Regions from separate parts of the Streptomyces sp. NPDC044033 genome, predicted to be linked through region 1. Evidence: riboswitches for the same ligand, from Rfam matches in the RefSeq annotation. Region 1 holds a riboswitch; the other holds the start of a gene.

Region 1 (7,193 bases):
CCGGCAAGGGGCGGCCCGGTGCGGGTTTGAGGGCAGCATCGCTGGCGTACCGTCCGGCCGCCACTGCGGCGGCCCCGGCACCGAGCACGGTGGTGACGGCCGCGGCCGCCGCTGTACGCAGGCGCATCCTCCTCAGTGTGGGTGCGTGCGGGTGGCACGGCCAGTGGGCGGGCGCGGCCGGGTGAAGGGGCGCGGCGCGGCGGGCTCCGGGGCGGGCCGGTTCAGGCCGGGCGGTACGGGCGTGGGCGGGCCTGCCGCGGGCGCGGGGCGGTACGACCGGTGGGCGCGGCTCGGGCGCGTGCGGCGCGGGGCGGTGCGACCGGTGGGCACGGCTCGGGCGCGTACGGCGCGGGCGGTGCGTCCTGCGGGCACGGCTCGGGCGCGTACGGCGCGGGGCGCTCCGGCTCAGTCGCGCTGTCCGTAGCCGCGGAGCTTCTCGGTCACCTGCTGGAGCTGTTCGCCGGTCAGCAGGGTGGGGGTGCGGCCGGGCTGGGCGGCGGCGGTGAGCCAGACCCGGCACATCCAGTCGAGCTGGGCGGTGCGGTCGTACGCCTGGCCGAGGGTGTCGCCGTAGGTGACGGTGCCGTGGTTCTGGAGGAGGCAGCCGGTGCGGCCGTCGAGGGCGCGGAGCATGTTCTCGGCCAACTCCCGGGTGCCGTAGAGGGCGTAGGGGGCCACGCGGACGGGACCGCCGAGCGCGGCGGCCATGTAGTGGATCAGGGGCAGCTCGGGGACGAGCGTGGAGACGGCCGTGGCGTGTTCGGCGTGGGTGTGGACGACGGCCTGGGCGGGGGTCTCGCGGTAGATCGCGAGGTGCATGGGGAGTTCGCTGGTGGGGATCAGCTCGCCGAGCACCTGGCGGCCGTCGAGGTCGACGGCGACGGCGTCGTCAACACCGAGCCTGTCGTAGGGGACCCCGCTGGGGGTGACGAGGATCAGGTCGCCGGCGCGGGCGGAGACATTGCCCGAGGTGCCGACGACGAGCCCGTCGGCGACCGTCCGGCGGGCCGTGGCGACCACGTCGGCCCAGGTCCGTTCCACCGCGGTGCGGTCCGTCATGAGCCTTCGCCTCCACTGGATTCCGTGCGCTTGCGTCCGCTTCCGTCGCGTTCCGTCGCGCGATCGTACGGGGGCCGGGCGGGCCGCGGGCGAGTCGCGGACCGGGGCCGCGGCGGGGGCGGCCGGAGGGGGCCGAACAGGCGGCGTCGAGGGGGCGCGGCGGCGGGCGGCGCTCCAGCGCGGACCCGGAGCCTCCGGAATCCGCTATAGAGGGCCTGATAAGCGACTTACTGTGATTGGCTGGTGATCGACGGTGTTGGTCATGACATCCACGAACCTTGCCGCGATGTGTCATGCGCTCCGCCTCCCGGGCGGAAACACGGACCATGACAACCATCCGCGGCGGCGGGGCAGGCTGATCGCCGCCTCCGCCTCGGCCGCCGCGCTCGCTCTCGGAGCCGCCGTCCTCGCCGAGAGCTCCCCGGCGGCGGCCTGGGCCAAGCCGCGCGGCCACGATGTGTCCTCGCACCAGAAGAACGTGCACTGGCCGACGGTCCGCGCCGACGGCGCGAGCTTCGTCTATGTGAAGGCCACCGAGGCCACGAACTACCGCAATCCGTACTTCACGCAGCAGTACAACGGCTCGCGGAAGGCCGGGCTGCTGCGCGGCGCGTACCACTTCGGGGTGCCCAGCCGCTCCTCGGGCCGCGCGCAGGCCGCGTACTTCCTGCGGCACGGCGGCGCGTGGCGGGCGGACGGCTGGACCCTGCCGCCCGCGCTGGACATCGAGGGGAATCCGTACGGCGGGAAGAAGTGCTACGGGCTGAACCGGACGGAGATGGTGCGCTGGATCTCGTCCTTCAGCGGCGAGGTGCTGCGGCGTACGAGCCGCCGTCCGGTGATCTACACGACGGCCCGCTGGTGGAACAGCTGCACGGGCGGCAGCGCGGCCTTCGCGGCGAACCATCCGCTGTGGCTGGCGAACTGGCACGACTCGCCGGGGCCGATGCCCACCGGCTGGTCGTTCGCGACCTTCTGGCAGCACGCGAACCGCGGACTCCTGCCGGGCGACCAGGACGTGTTCAACGGCACGATGAAGGGGCTGCGGCAGCTCGCCTCCGGGTGAACGTCCGGCCGCCGCCCAACCCCCGCACCGCCGCGGCGCGGCTTCCGGGACGCCGGGCGCCGCGCCACTCCGGTTGGCGTCACCACCACGCCCGTTCCAGTTCATCTTCCGTTCATCAAGGCTCTTTAGGTTCGCCGCGTAACTGCTCACCAAACTGATTGCCTGGGTGAATGGAACACATCACGCTTCTCATCGGGATCGTGATCGTCACGGCCTTGGTGTTCGACTTTACGAACGGCTTCCACGACACGGCCAACGCCATGGCCACCACCATCTCCACCGGCGCCCTGGGCCCCCGCACCGCGGTGGGGATGTCGGCGGCCCTGAACCTCGTCGGCGCGTTCCTCTCCGTCGAGGTGGCCAAGACCATCTCCGGCGGGATCATCGACGAGGGCGCGGGCATCAGACCCGAGGTGATCTTCGCCGGCCTGGTCGGCGCGATCGTCTGGAACCTCCTGACCTGGCTGGCCGGGCTCCCCTCCAGCTCCTCGCACGCCCTCTTCGGCGGTCTGATCGGCGCGACCCTGGTCTCCGTCGGCACCAGCGGGGTCAACGGCGACGCCGTCATCATGAAGGTCGTCATCCCGGCGGTGGCCGCCCCCTTCGTCGCCGGCCTCGCCTCGCTGCTCGCCACCCGCCTGACCTACCGCGTCGCCCGCAACCGCGACGAACGGGACACCGCCAAGGGCTACCGCGCGGGCCAGATCGCCTCCGCCGCCCTGGTCTCCCTCGCCCACGGCACCAACGACGCGCAGAAGACCATGGGCGTGATCACCCTCGCGCTGGTCACCGGCGGCGTCGTCGCCCCGCACGCCGACCCGCCGCTGTGGGTCATCGTCTCGGCCGGTCTCGCCATCGCCCTCGGCACCTACCTGGGCGGCTGGCGCATCATCCGCACCATGGGCAAGGGCATCACCGACATCCAGCCGCCGCAGGGCTTCGCCGCCCAGACCGGCGCGGCCGCCGTGATCCTCTCCTCCTCCCACCTCGGCTTCGCGCTCTCCACCACCCAGGTCTGCTCCGGTGCGGTGATGGGCTCCGGCCTCGGCCGCAAGGGCGGCGTCGTCCGCTGGTCGACGGCCGGCCGTATGGTCATCGCCTGGTGCCTGACGCTCCCGGCCGCGGCCCTCGTCTCCGGCGGCGCGGCGTTCCTCGCCGACCAGGGCGACTGGGGCATCACCGCGGTCGCCGTCCTCGCCCTCGCCGTCTGCGGCGCGATCTGGGCGGCCGCGCGCCGCAAGCCGGTGGACCACACCAATGTGAACGCGCCGGAGCCCGCCGCCGCGGACGCCCCGGCCGCCGAGCCGGCCGGCGTGGTCACCGCCGCGCTCCAGAGCGTCGCCCCGCCGCCCGCCGGGCAGCTCACCGCGGCGGACGTGCCGACCGCCCGGCCCCACGACCTCGCCCCCGCCACCGCGGGCACCAGCTAAGGAACCAGGACCCACGCCATGAACATCGACTGGGCAGCCCTCGGGCAGGTCTTCGGCGTCAGCCTCGTGGTGACGGTCGGCATGGTGGGCGTGTTCACGCTCGGCATCGTCGGCACGTCCCGCAAGCCGCGGGAACAGGGGGACGGCACGGCCGCCGCGACCGGCGGCCCCGGCGCCCTCGCCCGCTCGGGCGCGTACGCCTGCTTCGCCCTGTGCGCGGCGGTCGTCGCGTACGGCATCTACCTCATCGTCGCCTGAGCGGGGCGGCGGCAGCGCCTTCGGGCCCGCCGGGCGGCGGAGCGTTTCAGCGACGCCGCCCGGCGGGCCCTTCCGCGCTTCCCGCTGTGTGCCTCCGCACACTCCCTCGTCGCAGGTCAAGCGTGAGTTGACGGCCGTTCCCGGCCCATGGTGGACTTCCGGAGCCAAACGGCGACAGCAGAGGAAGCCGGTGCGAATCCGGCGCGGTCCCGCCACTGTTACCGGGGAGCGCTCCCCCATCACTCACAGGCCACGGCTCGCCGACACCGAGCTGGAAGGCCGGGGAAAGCGCGGATCCGGGAGCCAGGAGACTCTGGTCGCCGGTCACGTCGAGCCAGGGCGCGGACCCTGAGTGAGGACACTACGGATGCGTGCCGGTCACGCCCCTTTCGCGTACGGCGCCGCGCTCGGCTTCCTCGGCGACCTCCTCGCGGGCGACCCCCGCCGCGGCCACCCGGTGGCCGCCTTCGGACGCGCCGCCGCCGCGGCCGAACGCCTCCTGTGGCGCGACCACCGCGGCCCCGGCGCGCTGCACACCGCGCTGTGCGCGGGCGGCGCCGCCGCGGGCGCCGCGCTGCTGGCCCGTACCGTACGCACCGCGCCCGCGCCCCGCGCCGCCGAGGCCGCGCTGACCGCCGCCGCCACCTGGGCCGTGCTCGGCGGCGCCTCGCTGGGCCGGGAGGCGCGGGCGGTCGGCGGCGCGCTGGCCGCCGGGGACCTCGCGGCGGCCCGGGAGCGGCTGCCGCACCTGTGCGGGCGCGACCCCCGGGAGCTGGACGAGCGGCAGATCGCGCGCGCCGTGGTGGAGTCGGTCGCCGAGAACACCTCCGACGCGGTGGTCGGCGCGCTGGTGTGGGGGGCCGTCGGCGGGGTGCCGGGGCTGGTCGGCTTCCGCGCTGTCAACACCCTGGACGCGATGGTCGGCCACAAGTCGCCGCGCTACCGCCGGTTCGGCTGGGCCGCCGCCCGCCTCGACGACGTCGCCGGCTGGCCGGGGGCGCGGCTGACCGCCGTGCTCGCCGCCGTCGCCGGGCCCGATCCGCGCGGCGCGTGGCGCGTGGCCCGCCGCGACGCGGCCAAGCACCCGAGCCCCAACGCCGGCCCGGTCGAGGCCGCCTTCGCGGGCGCGCTCGGCGTCCGCCTCGGCGGCACGCTCGCCTACCAGGGCCGGGTCGAACACCGGCCCGTACTCGGAGCGGAGCTGCGCCCGGTCGGCGTCGAGGACATCGAACGGGCCGTACGGCTCTCGCGCCGGGTCTCCCTGCTGGCGCTGGCCGTCGCGGTCGCGGGCCGGGCGGCCGTCGCGACGGCGACGGCGACGGCGGGACGCGCCCCGCGGACGCGTACGGACGGACGGACGGGCGCCGTGTCCCGTACCCGCGAGGCGGCCGGGCGCCGGGCGCCGGGCAGACTTCCGAGGGCCGCCCGGGTCCGCGGGGCCGGGGCGCGCGCGTACGCCCCGGAGGGGGACCTCCCACAGGCGGGCTTCCCAGCAGCGAGGAGAGACCGGTGAGAGCCGACATGCACGGAGCGGGCGGCAGGCTGGGCGGGGGGCTGCTCGTCGCCGGGACCACCTCGGACGCGGGCAAGAGCGTGGTGACGGCCGGGATCTGCCGGTGGCTGGTCCGCAAGGGCGTCAAGGTCGCCCCGTTCAAGGCCCAGAATATGTCGCTGAACTCCTTCGTGACCCGCGAGGGCGCGGAGATCGGGCGGGCCCAGGCGATGCAGGCCGCGGCGGCGCGTGTGGAGCCGAGCGCGCTGATGAACCCGGTGCTCCTCAAGCCCGGCAGCGACCGCAGCAGCCAGGTCGTGCTGATGGGCAAGCCGGTGGGCGAACTCAGCGCGCAGGGCTACTTCGGCGACGGCGAAGAGGCCCGGTACACCGGGCGGGAGCAGCTGCTCGGCACCGTCACGGAGTGCCTGGAGGAGCTGCGCCGCACGCACGACGCGGTGATCTGCGAGGGCGCGGGCAGCCCCGCCGAGATCAATCTGCGCCGCACGGACATCGTCAACATGGGCATCGCGCGGGCCGCGCGGCTGCCGGTGATCGTGGTCGGCGACATCGACCGCGGCGGCGTCTTCGCGTCGTTCTTCGGCACGACGGCGCTGCTCTCCGAGGCGGACCAGCGGTTCATCGCCGGGTATCTGGTCAACAAGTTCCGCGGCGACGTGACGCTGCTCGAACCGGGCCTGGACATGCTGCGGGACCTCACCGGGCGGCCGACGGTGGGCGTCCTGCCGTACGCGCACGGGCTCGGCATCGACGAGGAGGACGGGCTGCGGGTCTCGATGCGCGGCGCGGTGCGCGAGAGCGTCGTCGCGCCGCCGCACGGCGCCGACGTGCTGCGCGTCGCGGTGGCCGCGGTGCCGCTGATGTCGAACTTCACGGACGTGGACGCGCTGGCCGCCGAGCCGGGCGTCGTCGTGCGGTTCGTGGACCGGGCGGAGGAGCTGGTCGACGCCGATCTGGTGGTCCTGCCGGGCACGCGCGGCACGGTACGGGCGCTGGCCTGGCTGCGCGAGCGCGGGCTGGCCGACGCCATCGTGCGCCGGGCCCGGGAGGGGCGGCCGGTGCTGGGCGTCTGCGGCGGGTTCCAGATGCTGGGCGAGCGCATCGAGGACGACGTGGAGTCGAAGGCCGGGACGGTGGCGGGGCTGGGCCTGCTGCCGGTACGGGTCCGGTTCGCCCCCGGCAAGACCCTGGCCAGGCCCGCCGGCACGGCGCTGGGCGAGCACGTGGAGGGGTACGAGATCCACCACGGGGTCGCCGAAGTGGCGGGCGGGGACGAGGAGTTCCTGGACGGCTGCCGGGTGGGGGCCGTGTGGGGCACGCACTGGCACGGGTCGCTGGAGAGCGACGGCTTCCGGCGGGCGTTCCTGCGGCGGGTCGCGGACGCCGCGGGCCGGGCGTTCGTGCCGGCCCCGGACACGAGCTTCGGGGCGCTGCGGGAGGAGCAGCTGGACCGGCTGGGCGACCTGATCGAGGAGCACGCGGACACGGACGCGCTGCTGCGGCTGATCGAGGACGGCGTGCCGGAGGGGCTGCCGTTCATTCCGCCGGGGGCGCCGTGACGGGCGCCGGCTCCGTGTGCGCGGAGCCCACCACGCAGCCGCCCCCGGCCCGGGGCCGCCGTCCCGGGCGCTCTGAACACCTCGGATACCTCGGACATCAACGAGCCAATCGCCACAGGCCACTCGAAGGAGTGATCACCGGATGAGCACCACCTATCCGTTCACCGCGGTCGTCGGGATGGAGGACATGCGGCTGGGCCTGCTGCTCAACGCCATCTCGCCCGCCATCGGCGGTGTGCTCGTACGGGGCGACAAGGGCACCGCGAAGACCACGACCGTGCGCGGCCTCACGGCGCTGCTGCCCGGCG
Region 2 (7,193 bases), on a different contig from region 1:
GCCGAAATTATGCGAACGTCATGACGTTTGGTCAACGGATCGGCTCCGTCAACTTTGGGTGCACGGGTGATCGCCCAGCGTCGGCGGAAAGCGGCCTTCGGGCCGGGGGCCGTACCCCGTCGGCGGGGAAAACCGCACGTCACGAGGTGCCCGGCCCGACGGGCGGAGTGTCGGCAGGAGTGGGGAGGGGTGGGGGGAGGAGGCCGTTGACGTTCTCGCGCCGGGGCGCTTACGGTGCATCACCACGGCCCGGGTCCGCCGCTCAGCGATGGCGCGACCGACGGGCGACCGGTGCCACGGCGGCCTCAGCCCCGCCGTCGGCCGGGTATGTCAGGACCGCACGTCGCTGCCCGGTCCCGCGCTGATCCGGCCCGCCCGCGCGGCGGCCGGTCGCCGCGGTCCGACGGGCTGCCGCGCGGCAGTTCCGCAGCGAATGGGGTGCCCTTCTTTCATGATCGTCTTCTGTGGGTACGGCAACAGCGATCTCACGGTGAATGTGCCCGTCCTCCCGGGCGCGGGGGACCGGGTGCAGGCGCTCGGCATCGAGCGCCACGACGGAGGGATGGGCGCGAACGCGGCGGCGGCAGCGGCGAGGATGGGCGCCGACTCCAGATTCGCCGGGGTGGTCGGGTCCGACGCGCTGAGCACCGCCTTCCTGGACGGACTCGGCGCCGAGGGCGTGGACGTGGCGTGGGCCTCGCGCCGGGGCCGCCTCACCACCGCGGTCATCCTCGTCACCCCGGACGGCGAGCGCTCGATCATCAGTGAGGACGACGCCGTCACCGCGAGCCATGTGGCGGAGGTGGTGCGGCGGCTCGCCGGGGCCGGAGGCGGATGGCTCTACCTCGACGGCTACCGCTTCCCCTGGGCGGCGCCCCTCCTGGACGGCGCCACGGGCGTACGTACGGTCGTCGACCTGGACGGCTGCGAGAGCGCCGAGGCGGCGCGGGCCGCCCTGTCGGTGGCGGAACACGCGATCATCGGCCGTACGCGGGCCGAACGCCTCCTCGGCCGGGACCTCGCCGCCGCCGCGGCCTCGCACCGCACCCATCTCCTGGTCACCGACGGCGCCCGCGGCTGGCGGCTGCACACGCCGGCCGGCGGCACGCGGGCCGGAGCCGCCATCGACGTGCGGGTCCGCGATGCCACCGGGGCGGGCGACTGCTTCGTGGGCTCCTACCTCGCCGAACTGGAACGCGGAGCGGAACCGGCCGCCGCCGCGGCCTTCGCCGCCGTCGCGGCGGGCCTGTCCTGCACGGGCCCCGGCGCCAGAGAGAGCCAGCCGGACCGGTACGCGGTCATGGCCTACCTCGCCGACCGGGCGCCGGCCCGCGGGTAGCCCACCGCGCCGGCGCCGACTACGGGCGCGGCGCACTGCGACCGCCGGCCGGGCGGACGGCCTTTCAGGCCGGGAGGCCCAACGGGCCGGGGCGGTGCGGCCCCGGCCCGCGGCCGCCCGCTACTTGAACAGGCGGTCACCGCTGTTGGCCATGCGGTGGGTGCCGCTGTGGCGGTTCACCCAGTCACGGATGAGGCCGATGGAGTTGGCGCACTGCCAGCTGTTGTCGTAGTCGCGTACTCCGGTGAAGGCGCCGTAGCCCGCGATGATGCCGTCCACCCGCGCCTCGCCCAGCAGTTTGTCGACGTACCACGGGTCGTTGTAGGTGGTCGTCCAGGACAGCGTGGCCGCGAGCTGTCCGGCGGAGCGGTCGGCAGCGCCCTTCTTCAGCTCCGCGCACGTGTTCCAGGTGGCTTCCGTGCAGTTGCCGAACCCGTTGGCGATATTGGTGTCGCCGTAGTCCATCACCCGGCGGCCCTTCGGGAATCCGGCGCCCAACCGGTTGAAGGTGTCCCGGACCTTGTCGCGGGACCCGGTCGTCGTGATGCCCTCCAACGGGCCGAGCTTGCCCTCCAGGCTCTTCCAGCCCCGGCCGCCGACGTCCGGGTCGCTGCCGCCGTGGTATTCGAGGAAGCCGTAGAGCACCTGGATGCCGGCGGCCGTCAGTCGCTGCGCCTTGTCGCGTAGCCCGGCGACGCTGCACGCGCGGTTCGGCTGTTCTCCGCAGTAGTTCGGGTCCTTGATGTCCAGCCAGACCATCGACAGCCGGCGCCCCTCTTTGGCGTGCGAGAGGATGCGGTCGACCATGCTGTCGAAGCTGGGACCGTACCGGTTGTCACCGGCCGAGGAGCAGTCGTGCCACGCGCGCCATTCGTTCGGATTCCACCAGGCGCAGGTGTCGATCTCGATGGCGTTGGCGCCGTGGGCGATGGCGGCGTCCACGCCGCCCAGGGTGTCGACCCGGTGCGCGATGGCGTAGATGGCGTGCCGCTGATCGGCTGCCGACGCCGGGCTCGTACCGAACGCGGAGGCGCCGATGATCCCGCACAGCGCCGCCAGCAGCGCCAGGACTCTCCGCGGGCGGGCGCCGTGTCGAAGGTGAGTGGTCAAGGAAGGGGCTCCTTCATGCCGCAGAGCGGGACGGCGGCGAGCCGCCCGTCGATCGCGAAAATATAGCGCCCGACGGGGCATTCGTGATCGATTCCCGGTCCGCTTTCCTCGCCAAATGGCCATTTCACAGACCGAGTTGGACCCGGCCCGCATGAGCGGGCCTCTCGTGGACGGGTCGGGGGTGGTGCGGCGGCCGACCGGGCGCGGATGGTGTGCGGTCGGCGTCTTGCCAGGTCAGGGCCGGGGGAGCCGATCGGGGTATGCGCCTTATGGGGCCGCTCGCCGTCCCCTGACCAGTCGTGAGCACAGAATGGGCATCGCGAGCTCCTCGCCCCGCTGTCGTGTGAGTGCCGAGGGGCCGTACGGAGCGCGCGGTCTCGGAGCCCGGTTCGACGCTGTGGCCCAGGGCGGAGCCGCGACCGGCCCGCCTGGACGGTGCGCCCGTCACCAGCGCCTCGGCGCCGGTGACGGGCACGACTGCGCGTCAGGACTCGGGAAGCTCCGCCCGTACCGTACGGGCGGCGGTGACCAGGTTCTCCAGCGAGGCGCGCGTCTCGGGCCAGTCCCGGGTCTTCAGACCGCAGTCGGGGTTGACCCACAGGCGCTCGGCGGGGATGGCCTGGAGCCCCTTGCGCAGCAGGGCGGCGGCCTCCTCGACGGAGGGGACGCGCGGGGAGTGGATGTCGTAGACGCCGGGACCGGCCTCACGGGGGTAGCCGTGCGCGGCCAGTTCGCGTGCGACCTGCATGTGGGAGCGGGCCGCCTCCAGGCTGATGACGTCGGCGTCGAGGTCGTCGATGGCCTGGACGATGTCGCCGAACTCGGCATAGCACATGTGCGTGTGGATCTGGGTGTCCGGGCGCACGCCGCTGGTGGTGAGGCGGAAGGACTCGGTGGCCCAGGCCAGGTAGGCGGGGCGGTCGGCGGTGCGCAGCGGGAGGGTCTCACGGAGGGCGGGCTCGTCCACCTGGATGACCGAAGTGCCCGCCGCCTGGAGGTCGCCGACCTCGTCGCGCAGGGCGAGGGCCACCTGGCGGGCGGTGTCGCCGAGCGGCTGGTCGTCGCGGACGAAGGACCAGGCGAGCATGGTCACCGGGCCGGTGAGCATGCCCTTGACGGGGCGATCCGTGAGCGAGTTCGCGTACGAGGTCCAGCGCACCGTCATCGGCTCCGGGCGCGAGATGTCCCCGGCGAGGACCGGCGGGCGCACATAGCGGGTGCCGTACGACTGCACCCAGCCGTGCTGGGTGGCGAGGTAGCCGGTCAGCCGCTCGGCGAAGTACTGCACCATGTCGTTGCGTTCGGGCTCGCCGTGCACCAGGACGTCGATGCCCGCCCGCTCCTGGAAGGCGAGGACCTCGCGGATCTCGTTCTCGATGCGCTCCTCGTAGCCGGCCGCGTCGATGCGGCCGGCGCGCAGGTCGGCGCGGGCGGCGCGCAACTCGCCGGTCTGCGGGAAGGAGCCGATCGTGGTGGTCGGCAGCAGCGGCAGGCCGAGGTGGGCCCGCTGGGCGGCGGCGCGCTGCTCGTACGGCGCCGAGCGGCGGCCGTCCGCGTCGGTGACGGCGGCGGCGCGGGCCCGTACGGCCGGGTCCCGGGTGATCGGGGAGTTCGCGCGGGACGCCAAGTCGGCCCGGTTGGCGGCGATCTCAGTGGTGATCGAGTCCGTGCCCCGCGCGAGGCCGCGGGCGAGCGTGACGATCTCCGTCGTCTTCTGCCGGGCGAAGGCCAGCCAGCGCAGGATCTGCGGGTCGATGTCGCGCTCGGCCGCCGCGTCGATCGGTACGTGCAGGAGCGAGCAGGAGGCGGCCACGTCGACGCGGTCGGCGAGGCCGAGCAGGGTGGCGAGGGTGGACAGGGACTGCTCGAAGTCGTTGATCCAGATGTTGCGGCCGTTGACGACGCCCGCGACCAGGCGCTTGCCCGGCAGGCCGCCGACGGCGGCGAGGGCGTCCAGATTGGCGGCGGCGGCCTCGGTGAAGTCGAGCGCGAGGCCGTCCACCGGGGCCTTGGCGAGGACGGGGAGCGCGTCGCCGAGCCGGTCGAAGTAGGAGGCGACGAGGAGCTTCGGCCGGCCGGTGAGCGTACCCAGGTCGCGGTAGGCGCGGGCGGCGGCGTTCAGCTCGGCCGGAGTGCGGTCCTGGACCAGGGCCGGCTCGTCGAGCTGTACCCACTCGGCGCCCGCCGCGCGCAGGTCGGCGAGGACCTCGGCGTACACGGGCAGCAGCCGGTCGAGGAGGGTGAGCGGTTCGAAGTCGGCGGCGACGCCGGGGGCGGGCTTGGCCAGCAGGAGATAGGTGACGGGGCCGACGAGGACGGGGCGCGGGGTGTGGCCGAGCCCGCGGGCCTCCGTCAGCTCGGCGACCTGCTTGGTGGAGTCGGCCGCGAAGACCGTGTCCGGCCCCAGCTCCGGTACCAGGTAGTGGTAGTTGGTGTCGAACCACTTGGTCATCTCAAGGGGGGCCACGTCCTGGTTGCCGCGCGCCATGGCGAAGTAGCCGTCGAGCACGTCGGCGTCGACGGCGGCGCGGTGGCGGGCGGGGACAGCGCCGACCATGACACTGGTGTCCAGGACGTGGTCGTAGTACGAGAAGTCACCGGTCGGTACCTCGTCGATGCCGGCGTCGGTCAACTGCTGCCAGTTCGCCCGGCGCAGGCCCTCGGCGGTCTCCCGGAGGGCGTCGGCGGTGACGCGGCCCTTCCAGTAGCCCTCGATGGCCTTCTTCAGTTCGCGGTGCGCGCCCTGGCGGGGGTAGCCGTACACGGTGGCCTGTGCTGCCGCGGCTGCGGACTTCGCTGTCACGGAAATCTCCTTCGCGAGATGACTCCTGAGAACCCCGGGGACGGGACACGGGCGCGAAGGGTGACGGACCAGGCGGGCGGACCCGCGCCTGCTGCGCGGTGCTCTCCACCTGATATGCACGCCGACCCGCCCACGAGGTCACCGGGATCTCCGCACGCAATCGGTCGCGTACGGGCAACGGGCAGGTCTTCGGACTCGCGGGCACACCTGCCGAGGCAGATTCCTACTGGCCGTCGCTTCCCGGACCCGTGGCCGGATCCAGTGCGTATGACGGCGGTCGTTCCCGCTCACCGCTGCGGGGCAGTCCCGGATTCCCACCGGGTTCCCTCTTGCGACGCGTCTGCCTGGCGAGCAGGGCGAACCAGCTGCACGGGCCAGCCTAGAGGGCGGACGCTTCCGTGGGCACCACTGTTCACATCCCGGAACGTGACGTGGGACACGGGGTGCGCCGCCGCGTGCGGGCGGCCGGCCGAAGCGGCCGAAGCGGGGGGTGGACTTACTAGGACGTCCAACTATATCTTCGTGGCACAAGGTCCGCGGTGCAGGGAAGCCGGTGTGAATCCGGCACGGTCCCGCCACTGTGACCGGGGAGCGTGCTGTCGTCCACACGTCACTGGCGAGGTCTGCCGGGAAGACGGGCGGCGCGTGGAGATCCGGGAGTCAGGATACCGGCCGCGGAATGTTCCGTGTTGTCCACGAGGATGGAGCAGACACGCATGGCACCGGTCCGTACCCGCGACCCTGGTGATCCGGCGGAGCGCACTCGACTCACCCCGCGCTCATAGACCTTCGCGGCCCCGGCGGCCTTGACATCCGTCCGGCGGCCCCGACGCTCGCTGTCCCGCGGCCCGCGGGGGGGGGGGGGGGGAAAACACACCCCCCCCCCCCCCCCCCCTCCCCCCCCCCCCCCCCCCCCCCCCCCCCCCCCCCCCGCCCGCCGCGCCGTCCTCGGATCTCCCCTGACGAGAGCAGGCACCCATGGTCCGCGAACTCACGCACTTCATCGGCGGCAAGCACACCGCCGGCACATCCGGCCTCTTCGGCGACGTGTACGACCCCAACACCGGTGCGGTCCAGGCCCGCGTCCCGCTCGCGGGCCGCGCCGACACCGAGGCGGCGATCGCCGACGCGCTCACCGCACAGCAGGAGTGGGGCGCGTGGAACCCGCAGCGCCGCGCCCGGGTCCTGCTGCGCTTCCTCCAGCTCATCGAGGACGAACGCGACTCCCTGGCCCGGCTGCTCTCGGCCGAGCACGGCAAGACCGTGGCCGATGCGCACGGCGACATCCAGCGCGGCCTGGAGGTGGTCGAGTTCGCCGCCGGGATCCCGCACCTCCTCAAGGGCGAGTTCACGGACAACGCGGGCACCGGGATCGATGTGCACTCGCTGCGCGCCCCCATCGGCGTGGTCGCCGGGATCACCCCGTTCAACTTCCCCGCGATGATCCCGCTGTGGAAGGCGGCACCCGCCCTCGCGTGCGGGAACGCGTTCATCCTCAAGCCTTCCGAGCGCGACCCGTCCGTACCGCTGCGGCTGGCCGAACTCTTCCTGGAGGCCGGCCTGCCGCCCGGCGTCCTGAACGTCGTCAACGGCGGCAAGGAAGCGGTCGACACCCTCCTGGAGGACCCCCGGGTGGGCGCGCTCGGATTCGTCGGCTCCACCCCCGTCGCCGCGCACATCTACGCCACCGCCGCCGCCCACGGCAAGCGCGCCCAGTGCTTCGGCGGCGCCAAGAACCACATGATCGTGATGCCGGACGCCGACCTCGACCAGGCCGTCGACGCGCTCATCGGCGCCGGATACGGGTCGGCGGGCGAGCGGTGCATGGCGATCTCGGTGGCCGTACCGGTCGGCGAGGAGACGGCCGACCGGCTGGTCGCCGCGCTCAAGGAGCGTATCGGCACGCTCCGCATCGGCCGCAGCGACGACCCCGAAGCCGAC

Evidence for each region. Region 1 has a riboswitch for cobalamin ahead of AC07AB_RS17195 (cobalamin biosynthesis protein). Riboswitches for the same ligand answer to the same signal wherever they lie in the genome.
Region 2: another riboswitch for cobalamin. It lies ahead of metE (5-methyltetrahydropteroyltriglutamate--homocysteine S-methyltransferase); the one in region 1 lies ahead of AC07AB_RS17195 (cobalamin biosynthesis protein).

What each region holds. Positions count from the first base shown of each region.
Region 1 covers NZ_JBWKFF010000008.1:247,972-255,164, reverse strand. The annotation lists gene AC07AB_RS17220 (alpha/beta hydrolase) at 1-127, opposite strand, end outside; gene AC07AB_RS17215 (class II aldolase/adducin family protein) at 406-1,059, opposite strand; gene AC07AB_RS17210 (lysozyme) at 1,322-2,125, shown strand; gene AC07AB_RS17205 (inorganic phosphate transporter) at 2,296-3,555, shown strand; gene AC07AB_RS17200 (hypothetical protein) at 3,574-3,813, shown strand; cobalamin riboswitch at 3,994-4,127, shown strand; gene AC07AB_RS17195 (cobalamin biosynthesis protein) at 4,181-5,326, shown strand; gene AC07AB_RS17190 (cobyric acid synthase) at 5,335-6,885, shown strand; gene AC07AB_RS17185 (putative cobaltochelatase) at 7,028-7,193, shown strand, end outside.
Region 2 covers NZ_JBWKFF010000019.1:23,095-30,287, reverse strand. The annotation lists gene AC07AB_RS29160 (carbohydrate kinase family protein) at 452-1,339, shown strand; gene AC07AB_RS29155 (PI-PLC domain-containing protein) at 1,460-2,449, opposite strand; gene metE (5-methyltetrahydropteroyltriglutamate--homocysteine S-methyltransferase) at 2,934-5,252, opposite strand; cobalamin riboswitch at 5,416-5,633, opposite strand; cobalamin riboswitch at 5,773-5,943, shown strand; gene AC07AB_RS29145 (CoA-acylating methylmalonate-semialdehyde dehydrogenase) at 6,231-7,193, shown strand, end outside.